Linked DNA regions of Natranaerobius thermophilus JW/NM-WN-LF. Each later gene encodes a partner of the first gene's protein in a complex. Links are inferred from orthologs where the notes say so. Each region holds a gene or a part of one and is shown on either strand. Other genes may lie near its edges.

The links. Proteins that work in one complex are often made in the same cells at the same time.
Region 2: the proteins of dnaG (region 1) and dnaB are in contact, whole or in part, in a crystal structure (PDB 2R6A), measured with the Geobacillus stearothermophilus proteins. The link is inferred for Natranaerobius thermophilus JW/NM-WN-LF from one-to-one orthologs. Residues at the interface, in WP_049624496.1 of Geobacillus stearothermophilus: Lys456, Leu457, Leu458, Pro459, Ala460, Asn463, Ala464, Leu467, Leu535, Leu536, Ile537, Ala538, Gln544, Glu545, Asp548, Tyr549, His552; in WP_033016901.1 of Geobacillus stearothermophilus: Ser13, Glu15, Ala16, Gln18, Glu91, Leu92, Asp94, Ala95, Val96, Pro97, Thr98, Ala99, Ala100, Asn101, Tyr104, Tyr105, Ile108.

The regions. Positions count from the first base shown.
Region 1 is NC_010718.1:1,283,664-1,288,928, reverse strand. What follows is about bases 1-2,943. They hold dnaG (DNA primase), read right to left. Parts: upstream 2,441-2,943; coding sequence 560-2,440; downstream 1-559. Other genes in these bases: NTHER_RS06130 (deoxyguanosinetriphosphate triphosphohydrolase), read right to left, coding at 2,704-2,943; rpoD (RNA polymerase sigma factor RpoD), read right to left, coding at 1-555. Outside these bases: more of NTHER_RS06130, read right to left, coding at 2,944-3,720; NTHER_RS06125 (D-alanyl-D-alanine carboxypeptidase family protein), read left to right, coding at 4,001-5,227. UniProt on the Escherichia coli protein: RNA polymerase that catalyzes the synthesis of short RNA molecules used as primers for DNA polymerase during DNA replication.
Region 2 is NC_010718.1:3,144,449-3,147,248, forward strand. It holds dnaB (replicative DNA helicase), read right to left. Parts: upstream 2,174-2,800; coding sequence 827-2,173; downstream 1-826. Other genes in the region: NTHER_RS14695 (adenylosuccinate synthase), read right to left, coding at 1-554; rplI (50S ribosomal protein L9), read right to left, coding at 2,221-2,664; NTHER_RS14710 (YybS family protein), read right to left, coding at 2,688-2,800. UniProt on the Escherichia coli protein: The main replicative DNA helicase, it participates in initiation and elongation during chromosome replication. Travels ahead of the DNA replisome, separating dsDNA into templates for DNA synthesis.

The DNA.
Region 1 (5,265 bases):
TTGACGTATCCACCATGTAGCATAAGTACTAAACTTGTAACCTTTTCGGTAATCAAATTTTTCTACTGCTTTTATCAGTCCCAAATTACCTTCTTGAATCAAGTCCAGAAATAACATCCCGCGACCAACGTATTTTTTAGCAATACTGACCACTAAGCGTAAATTGGCTTCAGCCAATTTTCTTTTAGCTCCTTCATCTCCCTCTTCAATTTTCTTGGCAAGTTCTATTTCGTCGTCGGGAGATAGAAGGGGGATTTTTCCGATCTCTTTTAAGTACATACGTACCGGATCACTTACTTCTACCCCTTCAGGAAGTGATAAGTCCAGCTCCGCTTTTGTGGGGTCATCTGGATCCACCTCTCCAATAGCATCCACCACATCTATACCGGCCTGAGTCAGTACTTCATAAAATTCATCTATTTGGTCGCTGGAAAGCTGGAATTCTGACAACTGATCCATAATTTCTTTATAGGTGAGAAATCCTCGTTCTTTTCCCACTTTTAACAGTTCATCTTTAATTTGTTCTAATTTTTGGTTTTGATTTTTCTCTGCCATAATTTTACCCCCCTTCCTCCAAGGTCCACTGTTTTGTTTTTTCTATATACAAGCAATCTTGCAACTTTCTCAGAATTTCTCTATATCTATCTGGTTCATGATCAGGATTTATTTGAGAAAGCTCCTTTTGTAGCTCTTCTCTTTGACTCTTAATTCTGCTTTCCTTAATTCTAAATACACAGTCCTTTACAAACTTTTCTATATCCTTTGGCTGCGGAAAATCCTTCATACCAAGTTTAGTAATGATATTTTCTGCATCTGGGTGATCTCTTAATTCCTGGGTGAGATTCGACAGATCTAGTTCAATGTCGTGATTCTTCAACTGATACAGTTTATGAACAATAAGAGCTAAAGTATCACTAGAAAAATCTTCAGGGTACAAAAATTTATTCACTTCTTCAGTATATTCAGGAAAATGCAACATTAGAGCCACCAATCCTTCTTCTGCTTTTTCGCGTGGTGTCCTTTTGTCAGCAAATTTCACAGTTTCACTTCCATTATTTTTTCTTTTATTCTTCCTGTTTACTCCAGTTTTATCCATTTTGCGATAATTTTTATTTCTGTAATTTTTTCTAAAATATTTCATGAGTTCAGAATTGAGTGCTTCTTGAGAAATTCCTAACTGCTCTGATACTTGATTCAGATATTCCTCGCGCTCCACTGCATTATCGATTTTTGAAATTATAGGGATTATTTCTGTTACGTATTGCTTTTTTCCTTCTATTGTTGACAAATTTTTGTTTTTAGCAGCTTGTCTTATTTGATATTCAGTTAGTGGCAAAGCCGTGTCTAAAATTTTCTTTTGAAAATTTTCTAGTCCATAGTTTTTTAAATACTCATCAGGGTCATAAGACTCTGGAAGCTGACAAATCAAGACATCCAAGCCTTTACTTTGCAAAATTTCTAATCCACGGAGAGTGGCAGTCTCTCCTGCAGCATCTGCGTCAAAGGCTATATAAGCCTTGCTAGCATTATTTCTAATTAGTTTAGCTTGTTCTTCAGTTAAAGAAGTTCCTAAAGACGCTACTGCCGTATTCACACCAAATTGATGAGCAGTGATCACATCAGTATAACCTTCCATCACCAAGGCATGATTTTCTTTTCGAATTGTTTTAAAAGCTAAGTTTAAACCATATAAACTTAATCTTTTATTAAAAACAGGAGTTTCAGGAGAATTTAAATACTTAGGTTGCTTTTCACTCTCCTCTAATAGCCTTCCACCGAAACCGATCACTTCGCCTCTTTGGTTATAAATAGGAAAAATTACCCTTCCTCTAAATCTGTCGTATACCCCCTCACGATATTTCCTACGATTACTTAGACCAGCTTTAACTAGTAATTCCTCAGTGAAACCTTTTTTCTTTAAGAAATCACTCAGACCAGTCCAGTTATCGGGAGCGTATCCAATAAAAAAGTCCGCCATCGTCTGCTTGTCAATTTTTCTATCAGCCAAGTATTTTCTCCCAGATTTCCCAGTTTCGGTATTCATTAGTACGTATCTAAAAAAGTTTGCTGCATATTTATTGGCTTTTTTAATAATTTCTCGTTCCTGCATTTCCTGGGATAACTCTTGACTGTCTTGGGAATCCGCTGGCAACTCAATTCCTAGTTCTTCACCCAACTTTTGACAAACCTCAACAAAGTTTAGTTGTTCAATAGATTCGAGAAATTTAAAAACATTCCCTCCTGCTTGACAACCAAAACAATAGTACAATTGCTTTTCAGGTGAAATATGAAATGACGGAGTTTTTTCGCTATGAAAGGGACATAGACCCCAGTAATACTTACCTTGTTTTTTTAAGTTCACATACCTTGATGCAATTTCTACTAAGTCGGCTTCAGCTTGAATTCGTTCTATAATTTCCTGGGGTATTCGGATTGTCATATGGATATCCCCCTCAGATAACCTTCTACATAAATCATCATGAAACGACAAGTATATTCATTTCTCTAACATTAAAAAAAATCCTGCTAAAAAATAAAATCTATTTAAGCAAATTTTTTAAGTTAATAATGCCTTTAATACTTTAGTTAGGTTTACGTAAGACATATTCGACGAAAAAATTAAAATTTCCTTCTAAGGATTAGCAAATACCAAACATATATTCGCCTTTAATTATTCACTATAATTTCCGATAAAGGCTACTTTTATTCTTCTCTGTTAAATCGCCATGGCTTCGGTAAAAATATATCTCGATAAAGATCTAAAATATACCTGTCTGTCATACCCGCTACATAATCACAAACTAACCTTTCCCTACCAACTTGATCTATCATACTATACACATCATTTGGCAACTTTTCAGGCTCATTATAGAAATAATCATAAACTGCCTTAATTACATATTCCGCCTTACTTTCTTCTTCTTTGGCCTTAGAACCTACATATACATTTTGAAATAAAAACTCCCTCAATTCTTCCATGGCAGTTTTTACTCGAGTACTCATTGAAACTTCCCCATTTTTATAGCTGGTTTCTATCAAGTCACACACCATAGTGTCGATACGTGAATTAGATGTATTACCTAATACATTACCCGAACTTTCAGGTAATTGTTTTTGGGATATTATCTCTCCTCTCAGAGCATCATCAATATCATGATTAATATAAGCTATCCGATCACATATTTTCACTATTTGCCCTTCTAAACTGACAGGGGTAATATCACCAGTATGATTTTTAATTCCGTCTCGGACCTCTTGAGTAAGATTAAGCCCGCCGGGGCGTTCTAAAAAATCCACAACTCGTAAGCTTTGATTATTGTGCTGAAAACCCCCGTCATTAACCAATTCATTTAACACCATTTCACCAGCATGACCAAAAGGAGTATGGCCTAAATCATGTCCCAGTGCTATCGCTTCTGTCAAATCTTCGTTTAAAAATAATGCTTTAGCTACTGTTCTAGCAATTTGTGCAACTTCTAAAGTATGAGTCAGTCTGGTTCTATAATGATCACCTTCGGGTGAAATAAAAACTTGGGTTTTATGCTTAAGTCTTCTAAATGCTTTACTGTGTAAAATTCTATCCCTATCTTTTTGGAATGCAGTTCTAACTTTACATTCTGTTTCCGGAGACAATCTACCACGTGTGTTTTGGGAAAATGTGGCTTTTTGTGACAATGTCTCTGTTTCTAATTTTTCCAGTTTTTCACGAAAACTTACCATTTAAAAATCTCCTTAATTAAAGTCTTGACCAAATGAGATAATTAGAGCTAAAATAAATTTGTGTCGTACTATGTGATATACTATTTTGGTCAAGGATTTTCCTGCTTAATCACTAAGGTATTTTGTATAAAACTGTTTCAAAAGTTGAGTGTTGATAACTGGAAATACCAATTTCAATCGAAAGTTTACATTTATTAATAGTGAAATGTAACAGCACCTTGTATAAGAGGAAAAACTAAGGCCAACAATATTATTACGCAAAAACAAGGAGGAAAAGCCAGTGAAGTTTAACAATATCTACATTATTATACCCTTATTATTTTTAATGATTGTTAATCCCCTGTTATCACCATCAGTTTCAGCCGAAGAATTTGACTTTGATGCAGAATCAGTTATATTAATCGAAGCTGAAACAGGGAGAACCATTTACGAAAATAATGCCGAGAAAAGTTGGCCACCAGCTAGTTTGACCAAAGTAATGACTCTTGTAATTGGTTTAGAAGCTCTAAATGAAGGTGAGCTAGAACTTGAAGAAACAACCAGAGTTAGTGCCAAGGCCAATCAAACGGGCGGCAGTCAGATGTTTCTCAGAGAAAATCAAGAAGTTACCATTGAAGATCTCCTGACTGGAATCGCTGTAGTTTCTGCTAATGACGGTTGTGTTGCTCTAGCAGAACATATGGAAGGTTCAGTAAATAATTTTGTCAATCGCATGAATGAAAAGGCAGAAGAAATAGGATTAGAAAACACTAATTTTAAAGACCCTCATGGTTTAGCTTCTGATGGGCAGTATATGAACGCTCGTGATGTAGCTCGACTATCCCAGTATGCCGTTAATGAAACGCCTAAAATTTTAGAATTAGAAAGTATAACTGGATTTCAATTCAATATTGAAAGCACCCAATATAATAGAAATTTAATGTTACCTGACCACCCCCAAACCACAAGATATTCCTATGAAGGAACGGATGGTTTGAAAACTGGTCAAATCGAAGAAGCAGGTTATAACTTTGTGGGTACTGCCCAACGCGACGATATGAGACTAATTGCAGTTGTTTTAGGTGCTGAAGAACAAACTGAAAGATTTAATATTACTCGCCAACTTTTTGATCACGGATTCTCGGAGTATCAAAAAATAAAGTTATTTGATGAAGGTGACGAATTGGAACAAGTAGATGTTAAAGATGGCTCAGAACGCCAAACAATGGCAATATCAGAAACTGAAGCAAATGTAACTACCAAGTTTGACAATGATCAAGAACTTGAATTTGTATTTCAACCAAAAGATGAAGAACTTAGAGCCCCAATCCAAAAAGGTGAATATTTAGGTGAGTTATTAGTCATTGAAGACGGAAAAGAAATAGCTTCTATCCCCGGAATTGCTCAAGATGAAGTAGAAGAACTTGGTTTTTTTGGTAGAATTGCTAGAACAATTAGTGATGCAATATCCAACACATTTGAGAGTATAAAAGATAGTATAGTCGACTTTATTTTTGGCGATGATTAAATTTATGTTGTAATATTTGTTAAATTACCAGCTTAAAT
Region 2 (2,800 bases), 1.9 Mb from region 1 along the record:
ACAGATTCTGAGTCAAAACCGTCCGCTCCATATACATCCTTTAGTAGCTCATTTTTTTTCTCAACGGCCCAGCGCACTTTGTCCTCTAATTCTTCTTCATCAACTAGGTCGCCCATTCTCACTCCTACTCTTGAAGCTTTATCCATATAGCATGGGCCAATTCCTTTACCAGTAGTACCAATTTTCTTATCTCCTTTTTCCTGTTCCTCCATTTCATCGATGACTTTATGATATGGCATTATCACATGAGCCCGGTCACTAATAATCAATTCAAAGGAAGTAATACCATGATTTTTCAAGTATTCTAGTTCCTCAATCAGGCTTTTGGGGTCTATTACCATACCATTCCCTAGAACACAAGTTTTGTTACCATGGAAAATCCCAGAGGGAATCAAATGTAATTTATAAACTTTATCTCCAATACTAACAGTATGTCCTGCATTATTGCCACCTTGATAGCGAACGATGACACCTGAATCTTCGGCTAGATAGTCCGTAACCTTTCCTTTACCTTCGTCTCCCCATTGGCTTCCTACCACTATAACACTTGACATTAAATTACCCCACCTCTCATACCTTTTATTGGTATAATCTATTAATAACTCTATCAAATCAATTTTATACAATAAATCTCACTTTTAACGGGTTTTAGTTTACCAAAGGTGATAACTAGTGTCAATATATTTCCGAACATTTTATTATTTAAAATTTATTCGTTCGGGAACTAAGCTCTATACTATTGAGAGACTTCCTCCAAATAAACTCTATTATATAACCGTTAATTTCCATAAACAAAATAATACAAGGGAGTATTCCCTTGTATTATTCATTCTACCTGTTCATCATATCTATATTCAGTATTTAAGAACTTATTAAAGTCATTTTTGAAAAATAATTCAACAGTTCCTACAGGACCGTTTCTTTGTTTGGCAACTATTACCTCTGCTATATTTGGTTTTTCGCTTTCACTATTATAATAACCATCTCTGTAAATAAATAATACAACGTCAGCATTAGCTTCAATTCCACCTGATTCAAGCAAATCACTTAACATTGGACGCTTGTCCTGTCTTTGCTCAACCGCTCTAGATAACTGAGAAAGAGCTATGACAGGTACATTTAATTCTTTAGCTAGAGACTTCAATGATCTGGAAATTTGTGAAATTTCTTGCTGTCTGTTTTCTGGGTTCTGATGACCCTGCATTAATTGCAGATAGTCAATAAATATTGCCTCTAATCCATGCTCTGCCTTTAATCGTCTGGCCTTAGCCCTCATTTCCATTACAGAAATAGAAGCCGTATCATCAATGAATATAGGTGCCTCTGATATCGGTCCAATAGCTTTGGTTAGTTTAGGCCAGTCTTCACTTGTTAAATCACCTGTACGTAAACGATGGGCGTCGATATTAGCCTCGGCACATAGCATTCTTTGTACCAGTTGATCTTTACTCATCTCTAAACTAAAAATTGCCACTGGTCGGGACTCTCTAATAGATACATGTTGAGCCATATTCAAGGCCAAAGTTGTTTTACCCATGGAAGGCCTAGCCGCAAGAATGATTAAATCAGAAGGTTGAAACCCTGACAACCTTTGATCTAAATCAATAAAACCAGTAGGAAGTCCTGTAACATTCCCTTGATTATGATATAAATTTTCAATGTTATCAAAGGTTTCCATTAAAATTTCTTTCACTGGAACGAAATCCTGAGTAGTAGTCTTTTGACTAACTTCAAAAATAAGTTTTTCTGCTTCGTCAAGAATTTTATCAACTTCATCGGGATCTTCATAACTCATACTAACAATTTTTGTTGATGCTGAGATTAGTTGGCGGAGCAAAGATTTTTCTTCTACTATTTTTGCATAATAATGAACATGGGCTGCTGTGGGCACCGCATTAGCTAAGTCAGCCAAATATGATGCACCACCAACTTCTTCTAGCAGCCCCTCATTGCGTAACTGTTCTGAAAGAGTAACTAAATCTACTGGCTCATTGTTTTCTGCCAGGGAAACCACCGCTCTAAATATCTTTTCATGAGCCTCTTTGTAAAAATCACCTGGTCTGAGAAATTCCGTCACGGATGATATAGCTTCACCATCAAGTAACATCGCACCAAGAACTGATTGTTCAGCTTCTATATTTTGCGGTGGAATTCGATCTGTTATACCAGCCACTCCTATCCCTTCTTTCTAAAATTTGTTCCATACTGTATTGATTTATTTTACTTTTTTTCTGATACCTGAACATCTATATCTACAGTGACTTCGGGGTGTAGTTTAACATGTACTTTATGTGTCCCTAAGGACTTAATAGGTTCCATTTCAATTTTCTTTTTTTCTACAGTGTATCCTTTGCTTTTAAGTTCTTCAGCTACATCTTTATTGGTTACAGAACCAAATAGTTTTCCCTCATCTCCAGTTTTCTGGTAAATAACAACTTTTTCATTATCTAATTTTTGTTTTAACTCTTCAGCTTCTTCTTTTAATTTTTGCTGCCTTTCTTCCTCTTGTTTGCGTTGAAGTTCTAAGTCTTTCATATGTCCTTTGCTTGCTTCAACAGCTATACCTCTTGGAATTAAAAAATTTCTAGCATAGCCATCACTGACCTCTTTAACTTCTCCTGCTGTTCCTAATTTTTTAACATCTTGTTTTAAAATAACCTTCATCTTAATAACCTCCTTCTGTGTAATTACTGCTTTTCTAATTTAACCCTTAAATTCAAGAGTTGATCAATTATTCCTATCAGAACTAAGAGCATATTTAAGATAGGCATAACTAGCCCTATAATTAATATTACTATAA